2 regions of the Lacrimispora sp. YZC11 genome follow, and region 1 is predicted to be linked to the other one. Evidence: riboswitches for the same ligand, from Rfam matches in the RefSeq annotation. Region 1 holds a riboswitch; the other holds the start of a gene.
The links. Region 1 has a riboswitch for glycine ahead of AC27IJ_RS23540 (alanine/glycine:cation symporter family protein). Riboswitches for the same ligand answer to the same signal wherever they lie in the genome.
Positions count from the first base shown of each region.

Region 2: linked by a shared signal. The riboswitch ahead of gcvT (glycine cleavage system aminomethyltransferase GcvT) and the one ahead of AC27IJ_RS23540 (alanine/glycine:cation symporter family protein) in region 1 are both predicted to bind glycine.

Region 1 is NZ_BAAJYQ010000020.1:437,069-440,489, reverse strand. It holds gene AC27IJ_RS23545 (MurR/RpiR family transcriptional regulator) at 21-779, shown strand; glycine riboswitch at 986-1,078, shown strand; gene AC27IJ_RS23540 (alanine/glycine:cation symporter family protein) at 1,185-2,570, shown strand; gene AC27IJ_RS23535 (DUF5107 domain-containing protein) at 2,617-3,421, opposite strand, start outside.
Region 2 is NZ_BAAJYQ010000006.1:285,255-288,675, reverse strand. It holds gene AC27IJ_RS07580 (NADP-dependent glyceraldehyde-3-phosphate dehydrogenase) at 1-1,025, shown strand, start outside; glycine riboswitch at 1,446-1,527, shown strand; glycine riboswitch at 1,528-1,593, shown strand; gene gcvT (glycine cleavage system aminomethyltransferase GcvT) at 1,692-2,774, shown strand; gene gcvH (glycine cleavage system protein GcvH) at 2,853-3,236, shown strand; gene gcvPA (aminomethyl-transferring glycine dehydrogenase subunit GcvPA) at 3,250-3,421, shown strand, end outside.

The sequences.
Region 1 (3,421 bases):
ATAATTTATGGAGAAATTATATGAATCCTATGGAATTGATCAATCTGCATGAATCAGAATTTACGAAATCAGATGAGAAAATAAAAATATTTGTCATTAATAATCCGGATTATATTTCAGCCTACCCTATTATTAATGTTGCCGCAAAAGCAGGTGTTTCGAAATCTGCCTTGCTGCGTTTTTGTCAGAAACTGGGCTACGACGGATATTCTGAATTTAAATACGAGGTTTCCAAGTATCTCCAGTCCGGTAGATTTAAAAATCCAACAGTTGTTAAATCCAATATGGATATCATAGAAAATTATTTAAGCTGCATACAAAAACTTCCGGACTATATAAGTGAAGACAGCCTTATTTCTCTCGGTAAATATATTCTGGGTTCTTCCCATATACGAATATTCGGTCTCCATGAAAGCGGTCTTTCTGCCACGTATTTTTCCTATCGTCTTGCATCATTGGGAATTGATTCTGAAGCAATAATCCATGGAGGTATCTTTAGTGAAAAAGCCTCTTTTTCTGTTGCTTCTGACTTCCATATTTTTATATCGGTATCGGGTACTACTGATTGTATCACTGCAGCCGCAAAAACTTCTTTTGACCGCTGTACTCCCTGTGCAATTATCACACAAAACAGCAAGGCTAAATATTCCAATAAATATGACTGCTTTATTTCTATCCCATCTTTAAATTTGGATAAAAATCAGTTGTTCCTGGATTCACAGGCTATTTTACTCATTACGATCGACCTGATTATTAATAAGTTATCAAAACTACTCTGACCTGTTTACTTACATTATAAATATCACCTCCCAAGCAGGTTATCTTGGTTCAGGCGGTTATAACTATATTTCCTATTCGGTTTCAAAATACGCGGCGAACATGGATAAAGTTCTTGCAAAATTTTAATCCATAATGTATAATGACACCATTCTTTAAATATTCGCCATATGAAATCTCCGGAATGCGCCCAGCGCAGACCGTGGATGGATGGCACTCTGGAGACATCTGCTACCACGCAGGGGCCGAAGGGGCAAGCGCTTAGGCGCGAAACTCTCAGGCAAAAGGACAGAGGCGATTGTTTCACTTTCTTTTTGGAATATCGCATGATCTCTGTTTTTTTGTGAGTGGGAGTATATCCCACTCTTTTTTTATCAAAAAATATGAAGGAAGGGAAGTAGAAAACAATGCAAACAGTTATTGAACTTTTCAACAAGCTGGACTCAGCAATTTGGGGGTTACCCATGATTGTACTTCTGTTTGGCACTCACCTCTTTTTGACCGTACGCACAGGCTTTATCCAGCGCAAAACCTTTACAGCCATTAAACTTTCCGTGACAAAAGACCCTGATTCACCAGGTGAGGTCAGCCAGTTTCAAGCGCTGACTACTGCCCTTGCCTCCACCATCGGCACTGGCAATATTGTGGGTGTTGGTACAGCCGTGTTCTTAGGCGGTCCGGGCGCAGTTCTCTGGTGCTGGCTGACCGGTGTATTCGGCATTGCCACCAAATATTCTGAGTCCCTGATTGCAGTTAAATATCGTGTACAGACAAAGGATGGACGAATGCAGGGAGGTGCCATGTATGCACTGGAGCGTGCACTGGGCTTAAAGTGGCTGGGCATACTCTTTGCCCTGTTCGCACTGTTTGCTTCCTTTGGTATTGGAAGCGGAACTCAGATCAACGCTATTGCTGAGATTATTGAAAACAACGTACCGCTGCCGATCCCACGCATAGCGATCGGCCTTGTCTTCGGTGTGATTACCGCTGTGGTTATTATCGGGGGCATCAAGTCCATCGCAACGGTGTGCGAAAAGCTTGTACCATTTATGGCTGCTTTCTATGTGGCAGGCTGTCTGATCATTCTTAGTATCAACGCTGATTTCATCATTCCTGCGCTGAAGGCGATTATAACCCTGGCCTTTAGACCCGGTGCGGTCGCAGGCGGCTTGGTTGGCCGGGGCATTATGCTTGCTATGCAGTACGGCATTGCCCGCGGCTTGTTCTCCAATGAGTCCGGTATGGGTTCTGCACCGTTAGTAGCTTCGGCGGCACAGACACGCAATCCGGTACGCCAAGCGCTGGTTTCCTCAACCGGCACCTTCTGGGATACGGTTGTTGTCTGCCTTATGACCGGTCTGGTTCTTGTTTCAACTATCATGAAGAACCCGGACATCAACATGGATATGATTCAAAACGGCGGTCAGATGACCACTGCCGCTTTCCGTCAGATTCCTGTTCTTGGCCCGGTGATTTTAGTCGTGGGCATCATTACCTTTGCTTATTCCACCATTCTTGGCTGGTCCTATTACGGAGAACGCTGCTGCGAGTACTTATTTGGCGCCAAGGGAATGCTGCCCTATAAAATCATCTTCGTGTCAATCGTAGTTGTCGGCCCTGTGCTGTCTCTGGATCTGGTGTGGACGATTTCAGACATCCTAAACGCACTGATGGCGATTCCCAATCTTGTGGCCGTGCTGCTTTTATCTGGCGTTGTGGCTAAGGATACAAAGTACTATCTGAACCACTTAGACGAAAGGGACGAAACGCCGATTCCGGTGGTGGATAAGTAATAAATGGCAAGTGCCTCATTTTTTGAGGCACTTGCCATTTATTGAGCTAAAAGGATTTAAAGCAGAATACATGGGGCATTTTTTCTTGCCCCTCCGGGTAGAGTTTCCGGTAAATCTCCTCCCACACAGTTCCTATTGCATCCTCGCCCTCCCGTATATCTTCAACGATCAAACCGCCATCCTTCATTAACAGCTCATACGCTTGAGCAAATTTTCCAAGCTCCTTCAAGGCAATGATGTAATAAAACCTTATTCTTCCTTCCCCTGCAATTTGATCTGGAAGGCCTGAGTACAATTCTTCCATTTCACGGTATGCGCCGCAATCATTTAATAGCTTTAATACTCCTTTTGTATAAGACAGGCTATTACGGCATAGTTTAATGCCTTCTAATGCAGAAGATACGGCACTCTGCTTATCCTCCTCAAACCTGTAAACCGCAGCTAACCCCAGCTTAGCCCAAGGATTTTCGGAGCAGTTATAGGAATTTAAGAAACTTTTCTTTGCTTTTGAAAAATCCTTGTAATAAAAGGCATGGAAGCCAAGATGCAGCCAGGCATACCAATTACCGGAATCCTTTTCGTTAACGTAATCACTTAATCTTTGGCAAAGATAATCGTCCAGGAAATAATCTTCCGGTGCCTCCATTGGGTCAGGAGAAGAAAGCCTTCCCTGCTCTAAAAAGTCTTCCCATACTTTTTGCCTGGTATCAGGACTGCTAAAATCCAGTTGCGGAGCGAGAGGAGGAAGATGGCGTTCTTCCCTCAGCCGATTTTCCAATTTACCATATCCGCTTCCTTTATGGATAACGGTCCCTTCTTTTTTTGCCAGTTGGCGGGTTTTTAAAAGCTTC
Region 2 (3,421 bases), on a different contig from region 1:
TATCCTATGTAAAAAGAATTCCTCTTGGTACCGTATTAGCCATATCACCTTTTAATTACCCAATTAATTTATCAGCTTCCAAGATAGCACCGGCGTTGATCGGGGGCAACACGGTTATATTAAAACCGGCGACACAGGGAGCTATCAGCGCTCTTCACCTTGTAAACGCATTACAGGATGCCGGATTGCCGGAAGGAGTGCTGCAAACCGTTACCGGTAAAGGCAGTGAGATTGGTGATTATATTGTAACGCATGAAAGCATTGACTTTATTAATTTTACAGGCAGTACGGAGGTTGGCAGGCATTTATCCAAGATTTCCTGTATGACCCCTTTATTACTGGAACTTGGCGGTAAGGATGCGGCCCTTGTACTGGAAGATGCTGATCTGGAATACGCGGCAAAAAATATTGTAGAGGGTGCATTTTCTTATTCCGGACAGCGTTGCACGGCTGTGAAGCGTATTATTACTACTGATAAAGTAGCAGACCAGCTGGTAGACAAACTGAAAACGGGAATTGAAAAATTATCTGTGGGAGATCCCCGGGATAGTGTAGTAGTCACTCCTTTGATTGATCAGAAAGCTGCTGATTTTGCCGAATTCTTAATTCAGGATGCCATTGAAAAGGGTGCAGAACTTATTGTCGGAAATAAGAGAGAAGGTAATTTAGTCTATCCTACTTTGCTGGATAAAGTAACCGTGGATATGGAGATTGCATGGAAAGAACCGTTTTCACCAATTCTTCCTATTATCCGGGTGAAAAATATGGATGAAGCGGTAGAGATAGCTAACCGCTCAGAATATGGCTTACAGTCTTCCGTATTTACCAATGATATTAACAAGGCTTTTCGAATTGCTGAAAAATTAGAAGTTGGAACCGTACAGATTAATAACAAAACGGAAAGAGGCCCGGACCATTTTCCGTTTTTGGGAGTAAAAGCCTCCGGTATGGGTACCCAGGGTGTAAAGTACTCCATAGAAGCAATGACAAGACCAAAAGCTATCACCATAAATTTGATAGAATAAAAGGAATCTCAAACAAAAACTGCCATGCAAACCCATGATTACGTATGCTTCATCCATTGATTTTAATTATTAAACGATAAAATGCCCGTGGAAATGGGAAATGCAGCCTGCTTTTCCCTTAAAACAATATTAGAATCACACATTATACATTCAATTTTAGCTTTATATATATATTTAAAAGTTAGTTTCGAAATGATACCGCTTATTTAATGCTTCATCTTGTTATTCTTATATAGAATCACCTAATTGCATTTGATTACAAAAAAAGTCATATAAATAGGAAACGGAAATGTTATGTTTGACACATCAGTCCTAATACACCTGGGGTTCTCTGCTCGTTGTCAGAATCATTTCAAAAGGTTGTGCAAAAAATCATTGACAGTGCAAAAATACTCTGATAATATCAATTATAAATAACGGATGATGAATACGAGAGAGAGCACAATCTGTGCCGCCGAAGGGGAATGCAGAAACTCTCAGGCAAAAGGATCGGATTCGGACGTAACTCTGGAGAACATTTATGTACCGAAGAAGTCAATCTTTCAGGTAAAAGGACAGAGGCAGACAGGAATATTTCATACGAATATTTCTTTCTGCCTTTTTTTGTGCATATAAACGGATGATGTTCCTATATTATCATATAAATTATCTAAGGAGGATTAAGACATGGAGCTAAAAACACCGCTTTATGAGATGCATCTGAAGTATCACGGCAAAATAGTCCCTTTTGCCGGGTATCTGCTTCCCATCCAATATGAAGAGGGGATCATAAAAGAGCATATGGCAGTAAGAACAAGGGCAGGGCTTTTTGATGTTTCCCATATGGGGGAAATAATCTGTAAGGGAAAAGACGCACTTGATAATCTGCACCGGCTGCTGACCAATGATTTCACTGATATGGAGGTCGGACAGGCAAGATACAGCCCCATGTGCAATGAGCACGGGGGAACGGTGGACGATCTGATTGTTTATAAGAAAAAAGAAGAGGAGTACTTTATCGTTGTTAATGCTTCCAATAAAGAAAAGGATTACCAATGGATGCTGGAACATAAATTAGGAGAAGTGGTGTTTGAAGACATTTCTGATAAAATCACGCAAATCGCCCTGCAGGGTCCCAGATCACAGGAAATACTTATGAAACTTACCACAGATATTCCTGAAAAATACTATCATGCAGTTTTTGATGGAAAAGTGGCCGGAATCACATGTATGGTATCCAGAACCGGTTATACAGGGGAAGATGGTTTTGAGCTTTATCTAGACAATGCACATGCTGAGACAATGTGGGAAACGCTCATGGAGGCAGGCAGGGAATATGGACTGATCCCCTGCGGGCTGGGGGCCAGAGACACTCTGAGGCTGGAGGCCGGCATGCCGCTGTACGGACATGAAATGAACGATGATATAAATCCAGTGGAAATCGGTCTTGGGTTTGCTGTTAAAATGCAGAAGGAGGATTTTATCGGTAAAAGCTATTTGCCGGATAAGGATTCCCTCATAAGAAAACGTGTAGGCTTAAGAGTAACAGGGCGGGGAATCATACGGGAACAGGAAGATGTACTTGTAAACGGGAAGAAAGCAGGCTTTACAACATCGGGAACCCATTGCCCCTATTTAGGTTACCCTGCAGCCATGGCTATTTTGGAAAAGGAATATACGAAAGCAGGTACAAAAGTATCGGTAATCGTCCGGGGAAGAGAAGTAGAAGCAGAAGTGGTAGCCCTGCCATTTTATAAAAAATCAAAATAAACCATTAAGGTAACACCCTTTGGGTGCATCTGCATGCCCGGATAACGTGGGCAATAACAAGGAAAAGGAGAAGGAAATATGAAGGTATTAGAAAATCTGGTTTACACAAAAACACATGAATGGGTGAGGTTTGAGGATGAAACAACCGCTTTGGTCGGACTTACGGATCACGCCCAGCAGTCATTGGGAGAGCTTGTTTTCGTCAATCTTCCGGAAGAAGGTGACGAGACGACAGCCGGTGAAGTTTTTGCCGATGTGGAATCCGTAAAAGCTGTTTCGGATGTATATTGCCCGGTAACCGGAGTTGTATCAGAAGTCAATGAAGAACTTCTGGACGCACCGGAAAAGATCAATGAGGCTCCTTATGAGGCCTGGTTTGTGAAGATAACTGATATTACGGATAAAGAAGAATTCTTAAGTCCTGAGGAATACGGAGAATTTGTAAAAAAAGAAATGGAATAAAGGAGATCTGCATATGGGTTCATTTGTACCGGCAACCGACCATGACAGAAAAGAAATGCTGTCAGCGATCGGAATTGAGAGCATAGAAGACCTTTTTGGGCAGCTTCCCCAGGAAGTTTTATTAAAGGAAGGATTGAATCTTCCCAGCGGAATGTCTGAAATGGAAGTAAGTATTAAGATGGAAG